2 regions of the Micrococcus sp. KT16 genome follow, and region 2 is predicted to be linked to the other one. Evidence: riboswitches for the same ligand, from Rfam matches in the RefSeq annotation. Region 2 holds a riboswitch; the other holds the start of a gene.
What was found. Region 2 has a riboswitch for thiamine pyrophosphate ahead of DE149_RS02035 (thiamine ABC transporter substrate binding subunit). Riboswitches for the same ligand answer to the same signal wherever they lie in the genome.
Positions count from the first base shown of each region.

Region 1 (11,433 bases), on a different contig from region 2:
GCCACCCGCAGCAGCCGGGCCCACGCGGCGCGCCCGTCGTCGTCGCCGACCGCGGTGAGGGCGTCCCCGCTCGAGGCCACCATGACCGGGTCCAGCACGACGACGGCGGGCCGGGTCTCCTCGAGCCAGCCGGCGACGGCCCGCATGAGCTCCACCGTGCCGAGCATGCCGATCTTCACGGCGTCCACGGCGATGTCGGCGGCGACCGAGTCGAGCTGGGCGCGCACCACGTCCACCGGCAGCGGGTGGACGGCCTGCACGCCCTGCGTGTTCTGGGCGGTGATCGCGGTGATCGCGGTCATCCCGTAGCCGCCCCACGCGGCGATGGTCTTCAGGTCGGCCTGGACACCGGCGCCGCCGCCGGAGTCGGAGCCGGCGATGCTGAGCACACGGGGGACGGCGGAGGTCATGCGGGGGCTCCTTCGGGTCGGGGCGGATCGGCCGCCCGGGCCGGGCCGATCCCGCCCATGAGAATGTAGTCGCATGTCCCACGTCACAGAGAGCTCTCCCGCGCACCCCGGCCGAGCCGAGGAGTCGGCGCCGCTGCGGCCGACCTCCCCGCTCGGGATCGCCGCCACGTTCATCGGCACCACCATCGGCGCCGGGTACGCCTCGGGCAACGAGATCCTGCAGTACTTCGTGAGCTTCGGCCTCTGGGGCGGCACGGGGGCGCTCGTGATCGCCGGCGCGCTGTTCTTCCTGCTCGCGGTGATCGTGCTGCGGCTGGCGCAGAAGCTGCGGACCACGGACATCCACCGGATCGTGAACCCCACGACGTCGCGCGTGCCCACCTGGTTCGCGGACCTGTCCATCACCACGTCCCTGCTGGGGACGCTGGTGATCATGCTGGCCGGGGCCGGGGCGGCGGTGCACACCGCGTTCGGGCTGCCCTCGCTCGTGGGCTCGCTGGTGATGGCCACCGTCTGCGTGGTCTCGGTGCTGGCCGGCATCACGGGCCTCGTGCGCGTCCAGGCCGTGGTGGTCCCCCTGATCATCGTGGTCGCCGTCGGCGTCGCGGTGTGGGGGTTGGCGAACCCGGGGGCCGCGGTGGACGACGTCGCCGCGCTCGTGACCTCGTCCCCGCTGATCAACCAGTGGTGGCTCTCGGGCGTGCTGTACGTGGCCTTCAACATCCAGCTGGCCTACGCGGTGCTCGCCCCGATCGGCGAGGAGAGCTCCTCGTCGGGCCGCTCCCTCGTCGCCGGGGCCGGGCTCGGGGCCCTGGGCCTCGTGGTGATGGCCGGCGCGGTGATGGCCGCGATGACCGCCCACGCCCAGCTGATCGGCCGCGCCGAGCTGCCCATGGTCGAGCTGGCCGCGATGATCGGCGGCTGGGCCGCCCTGCTGTACACGGTCGTCCTGCTGCTGGCGCAGTTCACGACGGCGGTCTCGTGCCTGTACGGCGGGGTGGAGCGCATCGCCCTGCTGTCCTCGATGCGCCGCGTGCCGGGCTGGGTCATCGCCGTCGTCACGGCCCTGGCCGCCACCCTGCTCTCGAGCGTCGGCTTCTCCGACCTCGTGGGCACCGTCTACCCCGTCCTCGGCTACGCCGGCCTCGTCATCATCGTGATGCTGGTCGTGACGTGGATCGTCGAGCGCTCCACGGTACGCCGCCGGGCGGCCCGCGCGGCGCGCGCCTGAGCGCCCGGCCGCATGGCCGGACGGCGGACGGTGAGGCGCCGCGGGGGACGTGCTAGGGTCGCTCGCATCCCACGGGAGCCCCACGGCACGGGGCTGAGACCGGGCTGACGCCGCCCGGAGACCGTCTGAACCTGTCCGGGTCATTCCGGCGAAGGAAGAAGGAGCAGCGGCCATGTCCGTTTCCGAGCGCACCCCCCTGCCCGCAGCCGAGTCGACGGCCGAGGTCGTCGCCGAGGAGAACTACCCCACGCACCGTCTGGGATGGCTCGAGGACGCCGAGCACGGCATCCGCGTGCCCGTCACCGAGGTCCACCAGGACGACTCCCCCGACGGCACGCCCAACGCGCCCCTGACCGTCTACCGCACCATGGGCCCGGGCTCCGTGCCCGAGCGCGGCCTGCCGGCCCAGCGCGCCGAGTGGATCCGCGCCCGCGGCGACGTCGAGGAGTACGAGGGCCGCGAGCGCGACCTGCTCGACGACGGCCGCTCGGCCGTGCGCCGCGGCGCCGCCTCACAGGAGTGGGCCGGCGAGCGCCGCCCCCCGCTGCGCGCCAAGGAGGGCGCGCGCGTCACCCAGATGCACTACGCCCGGCGCGGCGAGATCACCCCGGAGATGCGCTACGTCGCCCTGCGCGAGGGCGTGGACGTGGAGCTGGTGCGCTCCGAGGTCGCGGCCGGCCGCGCCATCATCCCGGCGAACGTGAACCACCCCGAGTCGGAGCCGATGATCATCGGCAAGGCGTTCGCCGTGAAGGTCAACGCGAACATCGGCAACTCGGCGGTGACGTCGTCGATCGCCGAGGAGGTCTCGAAGCTGCAGTGGGCCACCCGCTGGGGCGCGGACACCGTGATGGACCTGTCCACGGGCGACGACATCCACACCACCCGCGAGTGGATCCTGCGCAACTCCCCCGTGCCGATCGGCACCGTGCCGATCTACCAGGCCCTCGAGAAGGTCGGCGGCGACCACCAGGCCCTGACCTGGGAGATCTTCCGCGACACCGTGATCGAGCAGTGCGAGCAGGGCGTGGACTACATGACCGTGCACGCCGGCGTGCTGCTGCGCCACGTGCCGCTGTCCGCGGACCGCGTGACCGGCATCGTCTCCCGCGGCGGCTCGATCATGGCCGGCTGGTGCCTGGGCCACCACAAGGAGAACTTCCTCTACGAGAACTACGACGAGCTCTGCGAGATCTTCGCGCGCTACGACGTCGCGTTCTCCCTGGGCGACGGCCTGCGGCCGGGCTCCGTGGCGGACGCCAACGACGCCGCCCAGTTCGCCGAGCTCGACACGCTCGCCGAGCTGACGGAGCGGGCGTGGGCGTACGACGTCCAGGTCATGGTGGAGGGCCCCGGCCACATCCCGCTGCACCTGGTGCGGGAGAACGTGGAGCGCCAGCAGGAGCTGTGCAAGGGCGCCCCGTTCTACACGCTCGGCCCCCTCGTCACGGACATCGCCCCGGCGTACGACCACATCACCTCGGCCATCGGCGCCACCGAGATCGCCCGCTACGGCACCGCGATGCTCTGCTATGTCACGCCCAAGGAGCACCTGGGCCTGCCGGACCGGGACGACGTGAAGACGGGCGTGATCACCTACAAGATCGCCGCGCACGCCGCCGACGTCGCCAAGGGCCACCCCGGCGCCCGCGACCGCGATGACGCGCTGTCCAAGGCGCGCTTCGAGTTCCGCTGGCGCGACCAGTTCGGCCTCGGCCTGGATCCGCAGCTCGCCGAGGAGTACCACGACGAGACGCTGCCGGCCGAGCCCGCCAAGACCGCCCACTTCTGCTCGATGTGCGGGCCGAAGTTCTGCTCCATGCGCATCAGCCAGGACATCCGCAGCGAGTTCGGCGGCGCGTCCGAGCAGGCGCGGATCGCCGAGGCCGGCATGGCCGCGAAGTCCGCGGAGTTCCGGGCCGCCGGCGGGTCCGTGTACCTGCCCGAGCCGACGATCCGCACCGCCTCGGACGCCTGAGGCCGGACGCGGGGTGAGGTGGGGCGGGATGGCCCGCCCCTGCGCCACCTGACGATCGCGTCATGACCTGAGGGCCGCCACCAGGTCATGACGCGATCGCCAGGACAAGGCCCTCCGGGACGGCGAAGGCGCGGCCCCACGGACGGGGCAGTGCGCTCGGTGGTCGATCGAGTGGTGATGCCTCTTGACTCACACACACACTGGGCTCACTATTCCGTCAGGCCCCTGTGATGCGTGTCCCATTCGCCCACAGGAATTGAGTGGATGGAATATGACGTGAAAGTCGACATGACCCCGCCGGTCCGCACCCCAGGGGCGCTTCCCAGGTGAGGCATCATCCAGCCGCTCAGCTCTCCTCGGGCCAGCCGTGATGACCCGGATGCTCGTCTCGAGATTCCTCCTTCTCCTGATCACGCTCGGAACAGCAGCGCTCCTCGCGTCCTACGTCGGGGTGGAGAAGGAGGAACGCTGGCGCATGGACGGCACGGTGTACGAGATCTCGGCATTCCCCGCTGGCGAGGCCTGGCCCATGATCCGGACGTCGCTGACGGGACCGGACTCCGGCTCTGCGGCCACGTCCACGAGCCCCCACGTGACTGCCCTCGCCGGCCGACCTGCTCTGGACGTGCTCCCGGATGGCGTCGCCCCGACCGCGGTCGTCCCCAGCACCTCCCCCTTTGCCGCACGTGCCGCTGCGGGCGAACTGAGCTGGCCGGACGTCGATCGGGTCGTCGTCCGAGACCTCTCCTCCGCGCCGGATCGCGCCACCGAAGCAGACCTCCTGGTCCCGTTCCTCTCCACCGACAGTTCGTCCCTTGCCGGCGTGATCGGCGGCTCACCGGCCCAGGTCGACGAGCTCGTCCAATCGCTGCGGCGGGCCGGTGTCGTCGTCGACGTCGTCCCGCTCCCGCCGCCGTGGGAGGCAGCGATGCGACGCAGTGTCCATGTGCCCCTGCTCGCCGTGATCGCCGGCTTCGCCCTGCTGGGCGCACAGGTCGTCTGGCGCACGACCCTGCGCAGTCGACTGCTCCCTGCCGTCACCTCGCACCGCCTCGTCGGTGCCTCCCCACTGCGAGCGGCCCGGCTCGGTGTCCGGCCCGCCATGGTCGCCTGGACGACCGCCGCCGCGAGTGCCGGCGGAGTCTGGCTCGTGGCATGGCCCCGGTGGGACGCGGAGATCGGTCTCACCGGCGACACCGCTCTCCTCTGGTCCGCCGTGCTCGTCGTGGACGCCATCCTCATCCTCGGCACGACCCTGTCCACCCTCTGGGTCCGAAGGGCACACGCATGACGGCAGCCATGCGGGCCGTTGCGGACGGCCTCCGCGACCTGTTCGACACGCCCGGACTGCTGTTCCTGTCCCTGCTGCACACGACCGTGGCGTCGGTCGTGTTCGGACTGGCCCTGGGCGTCGCCGGCGGAGTGACCACGGCGCTCGAGGTGCTCGAGGACGCCGAGTCGTCGGGCCTGGTGGCAACCAGGATCCTGGACCCCGCCGTCACGACCGACCTCCACCCCCGCGCCGTCGACACCGTCTCCCGGGCGTTCGCCGCCCATGTCGACGGAGTCGACCCCCGTGCCTTCCTCGTGACGGACGCCATCGGAATCGAGGACCCCCGGCTGCAGGGGGCGGTCATCGCCACGCCTGGTCTGGCCCGGGAGTTCGGCGCCGCTGCTGCCGTCAGTCCCGCCGAGGGTGTGTACTTCGCTCCCGCCGCGATCACCTCCGGGGCACCGGGCGGCACCGTGTACGTGGGGTCCACACCCCACAGCTATGCCGGCCCACTCCCCGGGGACGCGGCCGCGCCGCGGGCCGACGGATCCCTCTGGCCCCTGGGTGAGTCGCCCGTCATCGTCACCAGCACGACGACCATGGCCGGCCTGATCGAACCGGCCCAGCTCGCGGCGGTCTACGGTTCCGTCGTGGCATGCCAGGACGCGGCCTCCGAGGTGAGAGCGGTACTCGACGTCCTCGAGGACGAGACGGGCGTGGTCGCCGAGTTGGCCCCGATCGCCTCGGCCAGGTCTCCGATCGCCCGAGAAGCCCGCGGTGCCGCGCTCATGGTCACCGCCTACACCGCCGGGCTTGCCAGCGCCGTCGTGACGGTGGTGAGCCTCCTGACGACCATGACCCGTCGACTCACGCCCACGTGGCTGGCGCACCTGACGGTCGGGGCGCCCAGACGACTGATCCGGCTCCGGATCGCCACATCCGTGGCCGCGGTATGGGGCATTCCGGCCGTGCTCGGATCGTTGCTCGGCCTCGGCATCGCCTCGGAAGCGGGCGGACTGCGTCCGGCGCCTGCCGTCGTCGTGGTCGGGCTGGCGGTCGTCTTGGCGATCGCCGCTGCGTGCACCCGTCATCCCCTCCGCCAGCTGCACCGGGCCGTCCGCACGGCGGCACTCGTCGAAAGGACCGTGTGATGTCCCTGCTCACCGTGCACGACGTACACCGCTCCTACCGCGGCCCCGCCGGGGATGTCCCCGTGCTCCGCGGCGTCTCGCTCCAGGTCCCCGGGGGCGGCGTCCACGCGATCATGGGACCCTCCGGGTCCGGCAAGTCGACCCTGCTGCGGCTCCTCGCCTGCCTTGACACACCGGACGCCGGGAGCATCCGTGTGGCCGGGCGGAGCCTGCCGGCACCGTGGTCGTCCGACGGCGACGCCTACCGGAACCGGACGTGCGGCATCGTGCTCCAGGACCATCTGCTCATCGATCGGGCGACCGCCGTGGACAACGCGGCCCTGCCGCTGCTCTACGCGCGGCCGCGCACCTCGAAGCGGGAGCGCCGCACCATGGCCGCCGAGCTTCTGACGCGCCTCGGGCTCGGAGACCGTCTCCACCACCCCGTCGGCCGGCTCTCCGGCGGCGAGCGCCAGCGCGTGGCCATCGCCCGGGCCGTGATCATGGGGCCCTCCCTGCTGCTCGCCGACGAGCCGACGGGCGCCCTGGACGAGGAGCGCACCGACGAGGTGATGGGGCTCTTCCGCTCCATGTCCCAGCCGGAGCGGGCGATCGTGGTCGTCACGCACGACCCCGCCGTGGCGGCCCGGTGCGACCACACGTGGCGGCTGCGGGCCGGGCGGCTCGAGTGACGAGGTCCGGCCGTGCCTCCTGCACAGGTGTCCGCAGACGGCGTGGCGTCCCCGGGCGTCGCGTTCCGGTTCCGGATGTCCGGGGCCGCTCCTAGGCTCGGATGCATGAGCGCGCACCACGCCGACGACGGCCTCCCCGCCCCCGTCTCCACCCTCGCCGAGGATCCACCGGCCGACGGGCGACAGGCGCCGCCGAGTGGCGTCGTCGTGGGTGAGGACGGGCGGGCCCGCCCGCCGTGGGCGGCACGGGATCCGCTGCTGCGGGAGTACTACGACACGGAGTGGGGCCTGCCCGTCACGGACGAGCGGGGCCTGTTCGAGCGCCTCGTCCTCGAGGCGTTCCAGTCGGGCCTGAGCTGGCGGACCGTCCTGGCCAAGCGGCCCCGGTTCCGGGAGGTGTTCGCGGGCTTCGACGCGGACGCCGTCGCGGCGTTCGGGGACGCGGAGGTCGAGGCGCTGCTGGCGGACCCCGGCATCATCCGGAACCGGCGCAAGATCGAGGCGGCGATCGCGAACGCGCAGGCCGTCGTCGGGATGCGCGGCGAGCGGTTCACCCCGCTGCACCCGGGCTCCCCCGGCGCGGGCCCCGCCTGGCACGGCGACGGCGACCGGCCGGCCCGCGGTCTGGCGGGGCTGGTCTGGGCGCACCAGCCTGCCGCGACCCCACGGCCGGAGACGGTGGCGCAGGTCCCCTCGGCCTCGGAGGAGTCGCGCGCGCTCGCGAGGGCGCTGAAGGCGCACGGCTGCCGATTCGTGGGGCCGACCACGTGCTTCGCCCTGATGGAGGCCGCCGGGGTCGTGGACACCCACCTTCTCGGCTCGTGGCGAAGAGGGGCGTCCGGGATCTGGGAGTGAGCGGGGGCCTCCGGCAGGATGGGGAGCTCAACGCAGGACGTCCACACGAAAGGGTGACGACTGATGACCACCACCTCCGCCTCTCAGGGCTACCGCACGATCAACCCGGCCACCGGGGAGCTGCTGAAGTCCTTCGACAACGCCACGGATCAGCAGATCGCCGACGCCCTCGACGCCTCGCAGGCCGCGTACGAGCAGTGGTCCCGGAAGTCGGTGGCCGAGCGCGCCGCCGTCGTGAAGCGGATCTCCGAGCTGCTGGCCGAGCGCTCCAAGGACATCGCCGCGCTGATCACCACGGAGATGGGCAAGTCCCTCGGCGCGGCGGTCGGCGAGGTGCGCTACAGCGCCCAGATCTTCGGGTACTACGCGGACGAGGCCGAGGAGCTGCTCGCGGACCAGCCGATCAAGCAGTTCTCCGGGCAGGAGGCGTTCGTCCAGCGGCTGCCGATCGGCCCGCTGCTGGGGATCATGCCGTGGAACTTCCCGGTGTACCAGGTGGCCCGTTTCGTGGCGCCGAACCTCGTGCTCGGCAACACCATCCTGCTCAAGCACGCCGAGATCAACCCGCAGGTGGCGCAGCTGCTGGAAGAGCTCTTCACCGAGGCCGGCCTGCCGGAGGGCGTGTACCAGAACCTGTTCGCCACCCACGACCAGATCTCCACGATCATCGCCGATCCGCGCGTGCAGGGCGTGTCCCTCACCGGTTCGGAGCGGGCCGGCGCCGCCGTCGCCGAGCAGGCCGGCCGGCACCTCAAGAAGGTCGTCCTCGAGCTCGGCGGCTCCGATCCGTACATCGTGCTCTCCGCGCCGGACGCCCGCGCGGCCGCCCGCGACGCACTGGCCACCCGGATGGGCAACTGGGGCCAGGCCTGCAACTCGAACAAGCGCATGATCGTCATGGAGGACCTCTACGACGACTTCGTGGATGAGCTGGTCCAGCGCTCCTCGGCGATGAAGCCCGGCGACCCGACCTCGCGCGACGCCGACGTCTACGGCCCGCTGTCCTCCGAGTCCGCGGCCGACGGGCTCACCGAGCAGATCGCCGCGGCCAAGGAGGCCGGCGCCACCGTCCACGTGGGCGGCGAGCGCGTCTCCGGCCCGGAGGGCGAGGGCTTCTACGTCTCCCCGGCCGTGATCACGGACGTGGACCAGGAGAACCCCGCCTACACGCAGGAGCTGTTCGGCATGGCCGCCGTGGTCTACAAGGTGTCCTCGGCCGAGGAGGCCGTGGCGCTGGCCAACGACTCCCAGTACGGTCTCGGCGGCGCCGTGTTCTCCACGGACCTGGACGAGGCCAAGCGCGTGGCCGACCAGCTCGAGGTGGGGATGGCGAACGTGAACCTCGCCTCCGCCGCCGGCGCGAACCTGCCCTTCGGCGGCGTGAAGCGCTCGGGCTTCGGCCGCGAGCTCGGCCCCATGGCCGTGGACGAGTTCGCCAACAAGCGCCTGTACGCGGTGCAGGGCCCCCTGGAGGGCTGACCCGGGGCCGGGTCGGCCGGGCGGGTCTCCCGCTCCGGCCGCCCCGTCGGCCCCTCAGCCGCGCAGCGGGACGGTCGCCAGCACCTCGTGCAGCGGCCCGCCGGACCGGCCCTCGCCGAGCCGGGACGCCACGACCTCGACCTCGTCGGCGGTCCACTCCGGCCCGCGGTACACGGCGAGCGCGCGCACGGCCTCGGCCAGCAGGACGGTGGCCGGCGCCGGCGGACGGGGCTCGCCCCGCCTCCGACCCCGAGGTCGGAGCGCGGCCCCCGAGACCGGCGCCACGGTGAGGTGGGCGCGCCGGCGGTCCCGGCCGTCGTCGTCGGCGAGCCAGGGCTCCGCCAGGAGCGCGCCGAGCTCCCGGACCTGCCCACCCACCCCCACCCAGAGCGTGCGGTGCGAGAACTCCCCCGCTCCGGCCAGGTGCAGGTCCAGCGGGCCATGTCCCGCCGCGATGCGGCCGGCGACGGCGACGACGTCGTCCACGGCGCCGGCGGGCACCTCCGGGTGGAACGCCAGCGTCAGGTGCCGCTGCTCCGGCTCGGTCCAGCACAGCGCGCGTCCGGCCCGGTCCCGGACGCCGTCGAAGGCCGGCTCGAGGTGGTCGAGCACGGCCCTCGGCGGACGGATCGCGAGGAAGAGCCTCACGCCTGCGCGCGCGGATCCGCGGCGGCTGCGGTCGAGCCCCCGGCGGCGTCCCGCGTCATGGCGGCCGGGGCCACGTCCGGGTGCGGCTCACGGCCGGCCACGATGTCGATCGCGCCGGTGAACTCGGCGTCGATCCGCCGCTGCACACGGCGCGAGCGCTGGGTCACGAGGGACACCACCACACCCACCACGAGGGCGGCGACGAAGCCCGGCAGCAGCTCGTACAGGCCGAACCACTCCCACGTCTCGGCACTGGCCTCCGACCACGCCCAGGCGACGGCGGCGCCGGTGACCATGGCGGCCATCGCCCCCCACGAGGTGAACCGCGGCCAGTACAGGGCGAGCAGGATCACGGGGCCGAAGGCGGCGCCGAAGCCGGCCCACGCGAAGGAGACGAGCTCGAGCACGGAGGAGTCCGGGTTGAGGGCGAGCAGACCCGCCACGAGCGCCACCACCAGCACGCCGATGCGGCCGAGCCACAGGGTGAACGTCGAGGACCCGGTGCGCCCGCGCAGCATGTAGAGGTCCTCCACCAGGGCGGAGGAGCACACGATCAGCTGCGAGGAGAGCGTGGACATGATCGCGGCGAGGACGGCGGCCAGCACCAGGCCGGCCACGAACGGGTGGAACATGATCGAGGCAAGCACCAGGAACACGGTCTCCGGGTCCTCGAGCGTGGTGCCGGGGTTGGCCTGGAAGTAGGCGATGCCCACGAGGGCCACCATCACGGCGCCGAACACCGACAGCGCCATCCAGCCGATGCCGACGCGCCGGGCGACGGCCGCGTCGTGCGGGGTGCGCAGGGCCATGAAGCGGACGATGATGTGCGGCTGGCCGAAGTAGCCCAGGCCCCAGGCGAGGGAGGACAGGACGCCGATCAGCGTTGCGTTCTCGAACATCGAGAAGTGGTTCACTCCGCCGCCGGCGGCGTCGGCGGCGCGGATGCCCTCGACGACGGCGTCCCAGCCGCCCATGGTCAGGATCACGACGATGGGGACGGCCAGCAGGGAGAGGAACATGAGGATGCCCTGGGCCACGTCCGTCAGCGAGGCGCCGAGGAAGCCGCCGAACAGGGTGTAGAGCACCGTGATGCCCGCGACCACGAGCATGCCGGTGAGGTAGTTGATGCTGATGCCCTGGGCGTAGAAGGAGTCGGGGCCGAAGGTGGACTCGACGAACTTGCCGCCGGCCACCATGCCCGAGGACACGTAGAAGGTGAAGAACACGAGGATGATCAGGCCGGCCACGATCCGCAGGATGTGCGTGCGGTCCTTGAATCGGTTCTCGAGGAAGGACGGGATCGTGATCGAGTTCCCGGCCACCTCGGTGTAGGAGCGCAGGCGGGGGGCGACCACGCGCCAGTTCACCCACGCGCCCACGGTCAGGCCGACCGCCATCCAGCCCTCGACCAGGCCCGCGGCGTAGATCGCGCCGGGCAGGCCCATCAGGAGCCAGCCGGACATGTCGGACGCACCCGCGGAGAGCGCCGCGACGGACGGCTTCATGTCGCGTCCTGCGAGCATGTAGTCGTCGAGGTCGGTGTTCTTGCGGGAGGCGTACAGGCCGATCGCGATCATCGCGAGGAAATAGAGGCCGATCGCCGCCAACAGGAAGACGGTGTTCGTGTCCATGGGCTCCAGAGAATCACATCCGGACTCTCAGCCCCAGTCCCAGGTCCGTCCCAGATTCGCCCCGTCCGGGTCGGCCCGGGCCCCCGCGCGCCTAGGATGGAGGCCG
Region 1 is NZ_QNRG01000002.1:117,718-129,150, forward strand. Features, by position in the region: gene thiD (bifunctional hydroxymethylpyrimidine kinase/phosphomethylpyrimidine kinase) at 1-410, opposite strand, end outside; gene DE149_RS02660 (membrane protein) at 484-1,641, shown strand; TPP riboswitch at 1,703-1,817, shown strand; gene thiC (phosphomethylpyrimidine synthase ThiC) at 1,814-3,619, shown strand; gene DE149_RS02670 (hypothetical protein) at 3,990-4,910, shown strand; gene DE149_RS02675 (hypothetical protein) at 4,907-6,043, shown strand; gene DE149_RS02680 (ABC transporter ATP-binding protein) at 6,043-6,714, shown strand; gene DE149_RS02685 (DNA-3-methyladenine glycosylase I) at 6,820-7,569, shown strand; gene DE149_RS02690 (NAD-dependent succinate-semialdehyde dehydrogenase) at 7,633-9,048, shown strand; gene DE149_RS02695 (2'-5' RNA ligase family protein) at 9,103-9,660, opposite strand; gene putP (sodium/proline symporter PutP) at 9,693-11,327, opposite strand.
Region 1: another riboswitch for thiamine pyrophosphate. It lies ahead of thiC (phosphomethylpyrimidine synthase ThiC); the one in region 2 lies ahead of DE149_RS02035 (thiamine ABC transporter substrate binding subunit).

Region 2 (11,433 bases):
AGAGCTCACGCAGCGCCAGACCGCCGAGGGTGCCCACGAGGGCACCGCCCAGGCCGCTGGAGCGGCGTCGCTGAGAGCGGGCCTGTCGGCCGAAGCCGGGGGACCGGCCGATGTGCGCACCGATGGTGGGTCGGCTGGAGCGGCGGCCGCCGCCACCGAGGGTGCGGGTGATGCTGGAGAGGATGCCCATGGTGTCCTCCTCGGACGTCGTGCCGGCCACTCGTGCGTGGCCGGTCGGGTGCGCCTCAACCTAGGCGCCGACCCCCGCACGGTGTCCAGACCGGGCCTCCTCATGCAGCGAGGCGGGATATCCACCCCACGGCCGCCCGCGGCAGCCGGATGAGGTCGATATCCCGCCTCGAAACGCGCGGGCGGGGGCGTCAGTCCTGGAGCGGGGAGGTCTTCGGCTCGTCCCTCCAGAGGGCCACGTTCCGCGCCTCGGGCAGGTCGGAGATGTGGAAGCCCGGATCCATGCCCGCCTTGAGCTTGCGCTCGTAGTCCCGGAGCAGCTTCACGGCCAGCCCGCCCAGCGGGATGATCGCCACGAGGTTGATGGTCGCCATGAGGGCCGCGAACGTGTCCGCGAGGTTCCACACCAGCGCCACGGAGCCGAGCGCGCCGCCGACCACGCACACCAGCACGAGCACGCGGAACACGCTGATGGCCCGACCCGCGTGGCGGCCGGCCAGGTACCGGATGTTGGCCTCACCGTAGTAGGTGTTGCCCAGCACGGAGGACCAGGCCAGGAAGAAGATGATGACGGTCAGCGCCGGGCCGGCCCACGCGCCCACGGCCTGCTGGAGCGCACCCTGGGTCACCTGCATGCCGAGCGCCTCCCCGCGTCCGTAGGCCGGGTTGGAGAGCAGGATGACGAACGCGGTGGCCGAGCACACGATCAGGGTGTCGAAGTAGACGCCCAGGGACTGCACGAAGCCCTGCTTGGCCGGGTGGGAGACGGCCGCGGTGGCGGCGGCGTTCGGGGCGGAGCCCATGCCGGCCTCGTTGGAGAACATGCCGCGGCGCACGCCCTGCATCACCATCGTCATGCCGACGGCGGCGCCCGCGACCTCGCGCAGGCCGAAGGCGTGGCCCACGATCAGCGCGATCATGCCCGGGACCTCGGTGATGTTGACGACCATCACGATCAGGGCCAGGAAGATGTAGAACGTGGCCATCACGGGGACCAGCACGTTGGTCACGGCCGAGAGCCGGCGCACGCCGCCGAAGATCACGAGGCCGGTGAGGGCGGCCAGGCCCAGGCCCACGATCCACGCGGTGGTGGAGGACGCGCCCCAGTTGGCCTGCACGGACTCGGAGATCGAGTTGGACTGCACGGCGTTGAACACGAAGCCGTAGGTCACGGTGATGGCGACGGCGAACACGGCCGCCAGCCACTTCGCGCCCAGACCGTCGCGGATGTAGTACGCGGGCCCGCCGAAGTAGCCGTCCGCGCCCTTCTGCTTGTACAGCTGGGCCAGCGTGGACTCGACGAACGCGGTGGCGCCGCCGATGATCGCCAGCAGCCACATCCAGAACACGGCGCCCGGGCCGCCGATCACGATCGCGATCGCCACGCCGGCCACGTTGCCGGTGCCCACGCGCGAGGCCGCCGAGATGGTGAAGGCGCGGAACGGGCTCACGCCGTCGTTCTCGAATCCGGTCTGGGACTTGGCCGTCACCGACCGCAGCATCTCCGGGAGCATGCGCACCTGCACGCCCACGGTCCGGATGGTGAACCACACCCCGGCCACGAAGAGCAGCGCCATCACGACGTACCAGTACTTGTCGTTCAGGGCCGTGATGGCCGCTGTGATCTGTTCCACTGTCGCTTCCACAGCCCCACCTTAGAGGCTGGGGCGGAGGACGGGGAATCGGGGGCCGGGGTCAGCCGGCGGCGTCGTCCTCGACGCGGAGCTGGATCAGCTGCCCCATCCGCTCGGGCAGGTCCCCCTCGGGGGTGCCGACGCTGGCGTGGCGGGCGGCGGCCCGGGCGAGGTCGTCGGCCAGTTCGTTGCCGTGCACCCCCACGTGGCCCTTGACCCACGTGGTGTCCACCTGGACGTCCGCGGCCTGCGCCAGGTCGACGGCGGCCAGCAGGCGCCGCAGGGTGCGGCGGATGCGCTCGCCCCGGGCGCCGCCGAGGGTGAGCCGCTCGCGGCGGGCGGCGTTGAGCAGGGCCAGCGCGGCGCGCGAGTCCGAGTGGATGGTGACCCGGCCGCCGGGGGTGCCCGCCCACGCGCAGATCACGTGCCCCAGCACGAGCGCCTCGAGTTCCACCTCGAGCGGCATCGTGGCCCCGGCCACGGCCTGCACGGCCCACATGCTCGGCCCGGCGACGGCGGCCGCCCCGCCGATGCGGGAGCCGCGCAGCACGGAGCCGTCCACGTACACGTCCGTCACGTCCGCCTCGTCCGCGAACGTGAGGCTGTGGGTCACCCCGGGCAGGTTGCGGCGCAGGAAGCGGTCCGTGCGGCGGCGGGAGAGGAAGACGCCGGAGGAGCGGCGCAGCGCGTCCTCCTCCTCCTGGGCGGCCTCGATGGCCTCGAGCGGGATCCGGGCCGCGCCCGTCTGGGCGACCGTCTCCGGGTCCACGTCCGGCAGCAGGTAGCTGGAGCGCTGCGTGCCCACGGGGGACTCGTCGAGCCGGTAGGAGACCACGCGCGTGTCCACGGGGGCGAGGACCTCGAGCAGGGAGAGCAGCTCGGCGTCCCGGTCTGAGCGCAGCCGCACGATCACCGGGCGCTCCGGCGGCAGGTCGACGGTGACGGTGGACCAGAAGGCGCTCAGATGCGCCGTGCCGACCATCCCGGTGTAGACGTGGCCGCGGACGTCGTCGCCGAGCTCGCGCAGCTCGAGCTCGCGGGCCACGTAGACGATGCCCCCCGTCGTCGGATGCAGGTCCAGGCGGAGGGCGGGGCCGTGGTCCACGCCGGGCAGCATGGCCAGCGGGCTGGCCACCACGCGGACGCCGTCCCGGCGGATCCGGGTGCGCGGCGGGGAGGGGCGGGGGACGACGGGGCCGGTGCGCGTGAGGTCGACGCCGTTCCGGTCCCGCGGGGTGCCCCGAGGCCGGCGGGCACGGACCACGCGCAGCGGGCGGTGCTGCTCCTCCGCCTTGGCGCCCGGGCCACGGAAGTCCCAGCCCACGTCGACGAGCGCCGCGGGGTGTGCGGGCTCGACGTCGTGATGCAGCGTCCGGTCCACGACCGTCCGCGGGTGGTTGATCCGTGCTCCCATGGCTTCGCCGGCTGTGTCGAAGGGGACCGCGCCGGAACTGTGAGCCGGGTCCGGCGGACCATGCTGGTCCTGCGGCGGTCGGGCGGGATCGCCGTGGACGAAGGGGACGACCCGTCCCGACCTGTTCTGCTCTGGGCGACCTTACCGAGCGCACCTGTGAGGAGGCAGGTCTCCTCTCCTCGGCCTCCCGCGCGGCGGCGTCGGACGAGGGGTCAGAGCGGGTCCGTGCGGTGCCGCTGCACGTCCGGGCCGGTCGCCACGCCGAGCGCTTGCGCCTGTGCGCGCTGCTGCCGCAGGGACACGGTGCCCAGCAGCAGCGCCAGGGCCCGCTCCCCGTCCTCCGGGGTGTCCGCCGCCTCGGTGAGCAGACGGTGCAGGCCGAGGCCGCCCAGCCCGAGCGCGAGGGCGGAGAGCACCACGTCCGCCCCGTCCCGGTGCCGCAGCAGGGCGGCCTCCGCGGCCTCGGCGCGGCCCGCCAGGTCCGTGACGCGGCGGGCGCGCACGGTCTCCTCCGCCTCGGCGACGATCCGGTCCGCCACCCGCGCCAGCAGTGACTGCTTGTCCGGCACGTGCCAGTACAGCGCGGAGGCCTGCACGCCCAGCACCCCGGCCACGCGCCGCATGGACAGGTCGCCCATGCCGAAGTCCTGCAGGATCCCGACGGCGGCGTCCACCACGTCCTGGGCGGTCAGCCGGGGGCGGGGTGCGGGCGGGGTCATGCCTGAGAGGCTACCGCCGGGCCGTCCTCCTCCGCCGCGATGCGTCCCCCCGCGCCGAGGCGCACGGTGCGGTCGGCCATCACGGCGGCCTCCGCGAGGTCGTGGGTGACGACGACGCCGGTCGTCCCCGCCGCCCGCAGCACCGCCCGGATGTCCTCGGCCAGGCGCCGGCGCAGGTCCGCGTCGAGCGCGGACAGCGGCTCGTCCAGCAGGAGCACCCGCGGGGCCGGGGCCAGCGACCGGGCCAGCGCCACGCGCTGGGCCTGCCCGCCGGAGAGCCGCTGCACAGGCCGGTCCGTGAGCTCGGTCAGGCCCACCAGGTCCAGCAGCTCGGCCACGCGTGCCCGCCGCCGGGCCCGGTCCCAGCCGGCGGACTCGAGGCCGTACGCCACGTTCCGGCCCACGGTCCGGTGCGGGAACAGCTGCCCGTCCTGGAACACCATCCCCACGCCCCGGCGGTGCGTCGGCACCGCCGCCACGTCCCGCCCGTCGAGCTCCACCGTGCCCGCCACGACGTCCTCGAGCCCGGCGATCCCGCGCAGGATCGTGGACTTGCCCGAGCCGGAGGCGCCCACGAGCGCCACGATCTCCCCGGCGGCCACGTCCAGGTCCGTCCCCCGCACGGGGGTGGAGCCGTCCGGATAGCGGATCGCCACGTCCCGGAGCCGGAGGGAGGCCCCCGTCGTCGTCGGCGTCATCACAGACCTCCCGCCCCGGCCGGGCCCCGGGGGCGCAGCCGCTCGCACACCAGCATGATCCCGGCGCTCAGCACGGCCAGCACCGTGGCCGCCGCGAGCGCCATCCCGTAGTTGTCCGCGCCCGGCCGGCCCAGCAGCCGGGCGATCAGCACCGGCAGGGTGGGCGCGGACGGGCTCGCCAGGAAGCTCGTGGCCCCGAACTCACCCAGGGACACCGCGAACGCGAAGCCCGCGGCCACGCCCACGCCGCGGGCGAGGAACGGGCCGTCCACCGTGGCCAGCACCCGCCACGGGCCCGCCCCGAGGGTGCGTGCGGCCTCCCGCAGCCGCGGGTCCACCGCCGCGAGCACGGGCACGAGCGCCCGCACCGCGAGCGGCAGCGCCACCACCGCCTGGGCCAGCGGCACGAGCACGCCCGAGGCCGCCAGCTCCGGGAACGTGGCCCGCAGGGACACGACGAAGCCGAAGCCCACGGTCACCGCGGACACCCCGAGCGGCAGGAGCAGGGCGCCGTCGAGGGCCCGCTGGGCCGCCAGCGCCGCGCGTGAGCGGAAGGGCCGGGTCAGCAGCAGGGCCAGCGGCACGGCCACCACGAGCGTCACAAGCGTGGCGTCCACGGCCACCCGCAGGGACTGTTCGAGCGCCTGGGCCGGCGTCGACCCGCCCACGAACCCGCTGCCCGCGCTCGTCGCCAGCAGCCGGTAGTTGCCCAGCCCCCAGCCGTGGCGGGTGTGGAAGGAGCGCACCACGAGCGTCAGGATCGGCGCCACCACGAGCGCCACCACCGCGAGCATCACGGCCACCGGGACCGCGTCCGCGCGCGTGAGCCGGGCCGGCGGCGTCTCCCGCAGCCGCAGTGCCCGCTGGGTGCGCGCCGCCGTCACGCCGGAGACCACGACGGCGGCCAGCACCACCGCGAACTGCAGCACGGAGAACACCGCCGCGGTCCGCAGGTCCAGGTAGACGGAGGTCTGCACCCAGATCTCCGACTCGAGCGTGCCGTAGCCGGGCCGGCCGAGCGTCTGGACGATGCCGAACGCGGACGCGCAGAACAGGAACACCAGCGCCGCGCTCGCGGCGATCGCCGGGGCGAGCTGGGGCAGCGTCACGGTGCGGAACGCCCGCCACGGCGAGGCGCCCAGGGTGCGGGCGGCCTCGGTCTGGCGCGGGTCCAGCGCGTTCCACAGCGCGCCCACCTGGCGCACCACCACGGACACGTTGAAGAAGACCATGGCCAGCACGACGGCGGTGGTCGTCTGGTCCAGCCCGGTGAAGCCGAGCGGTCCGCCGGGGGCGAGCAGGGCGCGGAACGCGACGCCGACCACCACCGTGGGCAGCACGAACGGCACGAGCACGAGGGCGCGGAGCACGGCCCGCCCCGGGATGCGACGCCGGTGCAGCACGAACGCGGTCGGCAGGCCGAGCGCCACCGAGACCACCGTGCCGGCGGCGGCCATGCCGAGCGTCTGGCCGAGGATGCGCCACGTGCGCTCGCGGGCGAGGGTCTCCCCGAAGGCGGTGAGGTCCACGGCGCCGGTGAACGCGTCGGCGTCGCCGCCGATCCCGCGCCAGAGCATGGCCGCCACGGGCCACGCGAAGAAGACGAGCAGGAAGGCGACCGGCAGGACGGCGGCCACCAGCCACCACGGGCCGAGCCCGTCCCCCCGGCCGCGGGCCCGCCGGCGCGGCAGGTCCGTGCCGGGGGCCGCGACCTCGGTGAGCGCGGACATCAGCGCCGGGAGGCCTCGGACAGGGCGGTCCACTCCTTCAGCAGGTCCTCGCGGCGCTCGTCGATGCGGGCGGGGTCCGGGGTGATGGCGTCCTCGACGAGCGGCGCGTTCTGCGCCCACTCCTCGGGCAGCTGCACCGACTCGTCGATCGGGTACATGTACATCGACTCGGGCAGGGCGGACTGGACCTCCTCGGTGCGCATGAAGTCCACGAACGCCTGCGCGCCCTCGGGGTTCTTCGCGCCCTCGAGCACGCCGGCGTACTCGACCTGCGGGGTGCAGGAGTCCTCGATCACCTCGGTCTCGGGGGCGAACGCGGGGGAGGAGGAGTAGGAGAGCACCACCGGGAACCGACCCTTGCCCTCGCCGCCGGAGAAGTCCGAGTTGTAGGCGTCGGACCAGCTGTCGGCGATCTTGCCCCCGTTCTCCATCAGGCCCCGCCACCAGTCCTGCCAGCCGTCGTCGCCGTACTTCTCCGTGGTGGCCGCGAGCAGCGCCAGGCCGGGGGAGGAGGCCACGGGGGAGGTGGCGACCGTCAGCTTCGCGTACTCGGGGTCGTCGAGCTGGTCGATCGAGGTGGGGGCCTGGACGTCGTGGGCCTCGAACCATGCCGGATCCGTGTTGAAGCACACCTGGCCCTGGTCCACCGGGGTCATGCGGTCCTCCACCATCCGGTCCTGTGCGGAGGCGGGCAGGTCCTGCGGGGTGTATTCGGCGACGACGCCCTCGCGGACGAGGCGGTGCGCCGAGTGGTCCTCCACGCCGTAGACGCCGTCCACGGTGGGCTCGTCCTTGGCCAGCAGGAGCTGGTTCACCACGCTGCCGGCGTCGCCGGGGGCCGTGGTCTTCAGGGTGTAGCCGGACTCCTGCTCGAACTTCTGGACGAGCTCCTCGGGCAGGTTGAACGAGTCGTGCGTCATGATCGTCACGGTCGTCGACTCGCCGCCGCCGGCCCCGGAGGCGGCCGACGACGCCCCGTCGCCGGACGAGCCGGACACCGAACAGCCGGTGAGGGCGAGGGCGGCCACCGAGAGGGCGGCGAGGGCGCGGTGCGGGGTGCGGGACATGGCGGTTCTCCTCTGGGACGGCAGAGGGGCCGGGACGAGGCCGCCACCGGAATCCCGGGACGACGTCGACCGGGAGACTCGACTTCCTTCGCCGGTGCGGACCGGAGCAGGTTCGAGGGTCTGCGGCGGACCGCACTCTCAGCGCCGCGCGGGCGCTCCCCTGTCGATGTGGACTGGTCCCGACCCTACCCCGTCCGGCCCGCGCATAGACTGCCCGCGTGAGCGCCGCACAGCCCGCGGGGGTGACCCCGCCGCCCGCCTCGTCCAGCCCCGCCTCCGACTGGGACATCCGCCGCCCCCACCGCATGTGGCCGCGCATGCTGGTGATCGTCCTGACGCTCGCGGGCCTGGTGCTGGTGGTGCAGTTCTTCCAGGGGATCGCCTCCATCGCGGCGCCTGTGTTCCTGGGGCTGAACCTCGTGATCGTGGCCTACCCCCTGCAGGCCTGGCTCATCCGCCGGGGCCTGCACCCCGTGCTCGGGGCCGCCACCACCGTCCTGCTGGTCGTCGCGGTGATGGCCGTGTTCGGGGGCATGATGGTGTGGTCCGGCCTCGAGCTGGTGGCGGAGCTGCCCAAGTACGCGGACCGCTTCCAGCAGATCGTCCTGGACGTCTCGCACTGGCTCAACGAGCGCGGCGTGACCCCGGACATGGTGTCCCAGCAGCTGGCCTCGATCGACATGAGCGCCGTCACCGGGACGGCCGTCAGCGCCATCACGAAGATCGCCACGAACGTCTACGCGGTCTTCGGCCTGCTCGTCACCGTGATCATGGGCATGTTCTTCTTGGCCATGGACTCGATGGACGTCGAACGCCGCGTCCGCCTGCTCAGCACCGCCCGCCACGAGTTCGGCCACGCCCTGGTCGAGTTCGCCCAGGGCGTGCGCCGCTACTGGGTGGTCACCACGGTGTTCGGCCTGATCGTGGCGGTGCTGGACGTGATTGCCCTCATGCTGATCGGCGTGCCGCTCGCGCTCGTGTGGGGCGTGCTCAGCTTCCTCACCAACTACATCCCGAACATCGGCTTCATCATCGGCCTGCTGCCGCCGGCCGTCCTGGGCCTGGCGGCGGGCGGCTGGTCCGACTTCCTGTGGGTGGTGGTCAGCTACTCGGTGCTGAACTTCGTGCTGCAGTCCGTGATCCAGCCCAAGGTGGCCGGCGACGCGATCGGCGTGATCCCCACCGTCAGCTTCCTCTCCCTGCTCTTCTGGGCCTGGGTCCTCGGCCCGCTCGGCGCCATCCTCGCGCTGCCCTGCACGCTGCTGGCCAAGGCCGTGCTGATCGACGCCGACCCGAACGCCCGCTGGATCAACGCGCTCATCGCCTCGGACCTGAAGGGGATGGAGCGCCGTCAGTCCTCGCTCCTGGAACGGCTGCGCCCGGCGGCCTGGCGCTCGGACGCGCACGGGAAGGACGAGGACCGCGCCCCGACGGACGGCGGGGACGACGACGGCCCCGCGACCGACGAGGTCACGGGCGGGGCTGGAGCAGCACCAGGTCGTTGAGCGCGCCGGCCAGCCGCAGCAGCGGCGGGGCGGGGAACGACAGCTGGGGCAGCCCCGGGTGCAGTGCCGCGCACGCGGCGGCCGCGGCCTCCTCGCCCGCGGCGTCCTCGAACGCCGGCCGCAGCACCGCAGCGCCCAGCGGCAGCGTGTCCAGGAGGGAGCGGGGGCCCCGCTCGGCCGGGTCGTACTCGGCGGGCTGCGCCGCCCCGGTCACCGTGCGCACGCGCAGGGGCCGGCCGGCGGCGTCGTCGGCGCCCTGCAGGAAGCGCAGCGCCGCCGCGGCGTACGGGTGCTCGGGGTGGAACCGGTCGCCGCGCCAGTGCACGGCGGCCTCGCCGTCGCCCTGCAGGCGCACCCACGAGGCCAGGTGACCGGGCCCGCCCCACGGCCCGGTGTCCGGCCGCGGTGCCGGCGGCACCCACAGCACCCGGGTGATCCCCAGCAGGGCGGCGAACTCGGCGGCCACCTGGCCGGGGGTCCACGCGCCGTTGATCCGCCCGTCCAGCACGGGGTCCGCGGCCACCACGGCCGTCCCCTCGCCGTCGGTCACCCAGGCCCCGCGCGGGGCGCACAGCAGGGGGGTGAGCAGCGGCAGTCCCGCCGCCTCCGCCACGGCCGTCGCGGCCGCGCCGTCGAGCGGCCCGGTCCCGGTCAGTCCCGCGGCGCTGCGCCAGGCGACGGCGGCCAGGCCCTCGGGGCGGCGGACGAAGCTCGGCCCGGTGCGGCCCAGCAGCGGTGAGCCCACGGGCGCGCGCAACAGGTCCACCTCCGGGGGCACCAGCCGCGCCGCCCCGGCGTCGCGCGGGTGGGCGAGCACGGTGACCGGCAGCACGGCGGCGAGCGTCTCGGCCAGGCCCACGACGGCGTCCCGCGTCTCCTCCAGCAGCGTCGGCACCGGGTGGCGGTGGGGCAGGACGAGCCAGGCCCGCTCGGGCGGGTCCTCGGGTCCGGGCACGGGCACGACGACGTCCCGGCGCTCCCGCGCGTCGGTGGGGGCGGGGTCGACGGCGGCCATGGCGGACGGGCTCCTGGGAAGACGGCGGCGACGCGCGGGCGCGCGGCGAGGGGATGTCCATCGAGCATAGGCGTCTGACAGGAAGCCGCGGCGGTTTGACCTGTGACCCGGCACACGTGCAGAGTGCGGCCATGACCGCGATGTTCTCCGCCCAGGACCACGACGATCTCGACCGGGTCCTCGGCGCGACCGGCGGGATTCCCGACCCCGCCGACCTGCACGCCCTCGCCGACGACGCCGTCGCGCAGGTGAGGCGCTGGCTCGCCGAGTCCCGCGACCATGAGGCCGACTTCGCGGCCCGCCAGCTGGCGGGCGCCCTGAAGGAGCCGGGCGGCCTCGACTTCATCGTGCGCTTCGTGGACCACGTGGTCCGTCCCGAGGACCCCGCGATCGCCGCCCGGGCGCTGCGGGAGCTCGCCGGTCGCGCCCCCGGCTTCCTGCCCCCGGCCCTGCGCGCCGTCCTCGGCGTCGGCGGCCGCGCCGCCCCGCTCGTGCCGCGCATCGCCGTCCCCACGGCCCGCCGCGTGCTGCGGCACATGGTCTCCCACCTGATCGTCGACGCGCGGGACCGACAGCTCGGCAAGGCCATCGCGGCCCTGCGCGACGAGCACACCCGGCTGAACATCAACCTGCTGGGCGAGGCGATCCTCGGCCAGGGCGAGGCGGACCGCCGGCTCGAGGGCATCGCCGCGCTGATCCGCCGCGACGACGTCGACTACGTGTCCGTGAAGGTCTCCGCCGCCACCGCCCCGCACGCGCCCTACGCGTTCGACGAGGCCGTCGCGGACATCACCGAGCGGCTCACCCCGCTGTTCGAGCTCGCCCGGGACCGGGACACCTTCATCAACCTGGACATGGAGGAGTACCGCGACCTCGACCTCACGCTCAACGTGTTCACCGCCCTGCTCGAGCAGCCGGGCCTGCGCGACTACGAGGCCGGCATCGTGCTGCAGGCCTACCTGCCGGACGCGCTCGCGGCCATGGTGCGCCTGCAGGAGTGGGCCGCGCGCCGCGTCGCCGCCGGCGGCGCCCCGGTCAAGGTGCGCGTGGTCAAGGGCGCCAACCTGCCCATGGAGCGGATGCAGGCCTCCCTGACGGGCTGGCCGCTGGCCACGGTGGGCTCGAAGCAGGAGGCGGACACCAACTACAAGCGCGTGCTCAACTACGCGCTCACCCCGGAGCATCTGGCCCACGTACGCATCGGCGTGGCCGGGCACAACCTCTTCGACGTCGCCCTGGCCCACCGGCTGATCGAGCGCCGCGGGCTCGACCCGGCCGCGGTGGAGTTCGAGATGCTGCTCGGCATGGCCACCGGCCAGGCCGCCGCCGTCCGGGCCGACGTCGGCGCCCTGCTGCTCTACACGCCCGTGGTGCGGCCCGAGGAGTTCGACGTGGCGATCTCCTACCTCGTGCGCCGCCTCGAGGAGGGCGCCTCCCCGGAGAACTTCATGTCCGCCGTGTT
Region 2 is NZ_QNRG01000001.1:429,541-440,973, reverse strand. Features, by position in the region: gene DE149_RS02065 (hypothetical protein) at 1-190, opposite strand, end outside; gene DE149_RS02060 (sodium:alanine symporter family protein) at 381-1,823, opposite strand; gene DE149_RS02055 (RNase H family protein) at 1,885-3,237, opposite strand; gene DE149_RS02050 (TetR family transcriptional regulator) at 3,450-3,956, opposite strand; gene DE149_RS02045 (ABC transporter ATP-binding protein) at 3,953-4,654, opposite strand; gene DE149_RS02040 (iron ABC transporter permease) at 4,654-6,384, opposite strand; gene DE149_RS02035 (thiamine ABC transporter substrate binding subunit) at 6,384-7,451, opposite strand; TPP riboswitch at 7,518-7,623, opposite strand; gene DE149_RS02030 (AI-2E family transporter) at 7,670-8,956, shown strand; gene DE149_RS02025 (agmatine deiminase family protein) at 8,922-9,971, opposite strand; gene DE149_RS02020 (bifunctional proline dehydrogenase/L-glutamate gamma-semialdehyde dehydrogenase) at 10,103-11,433, shown strand, end outside.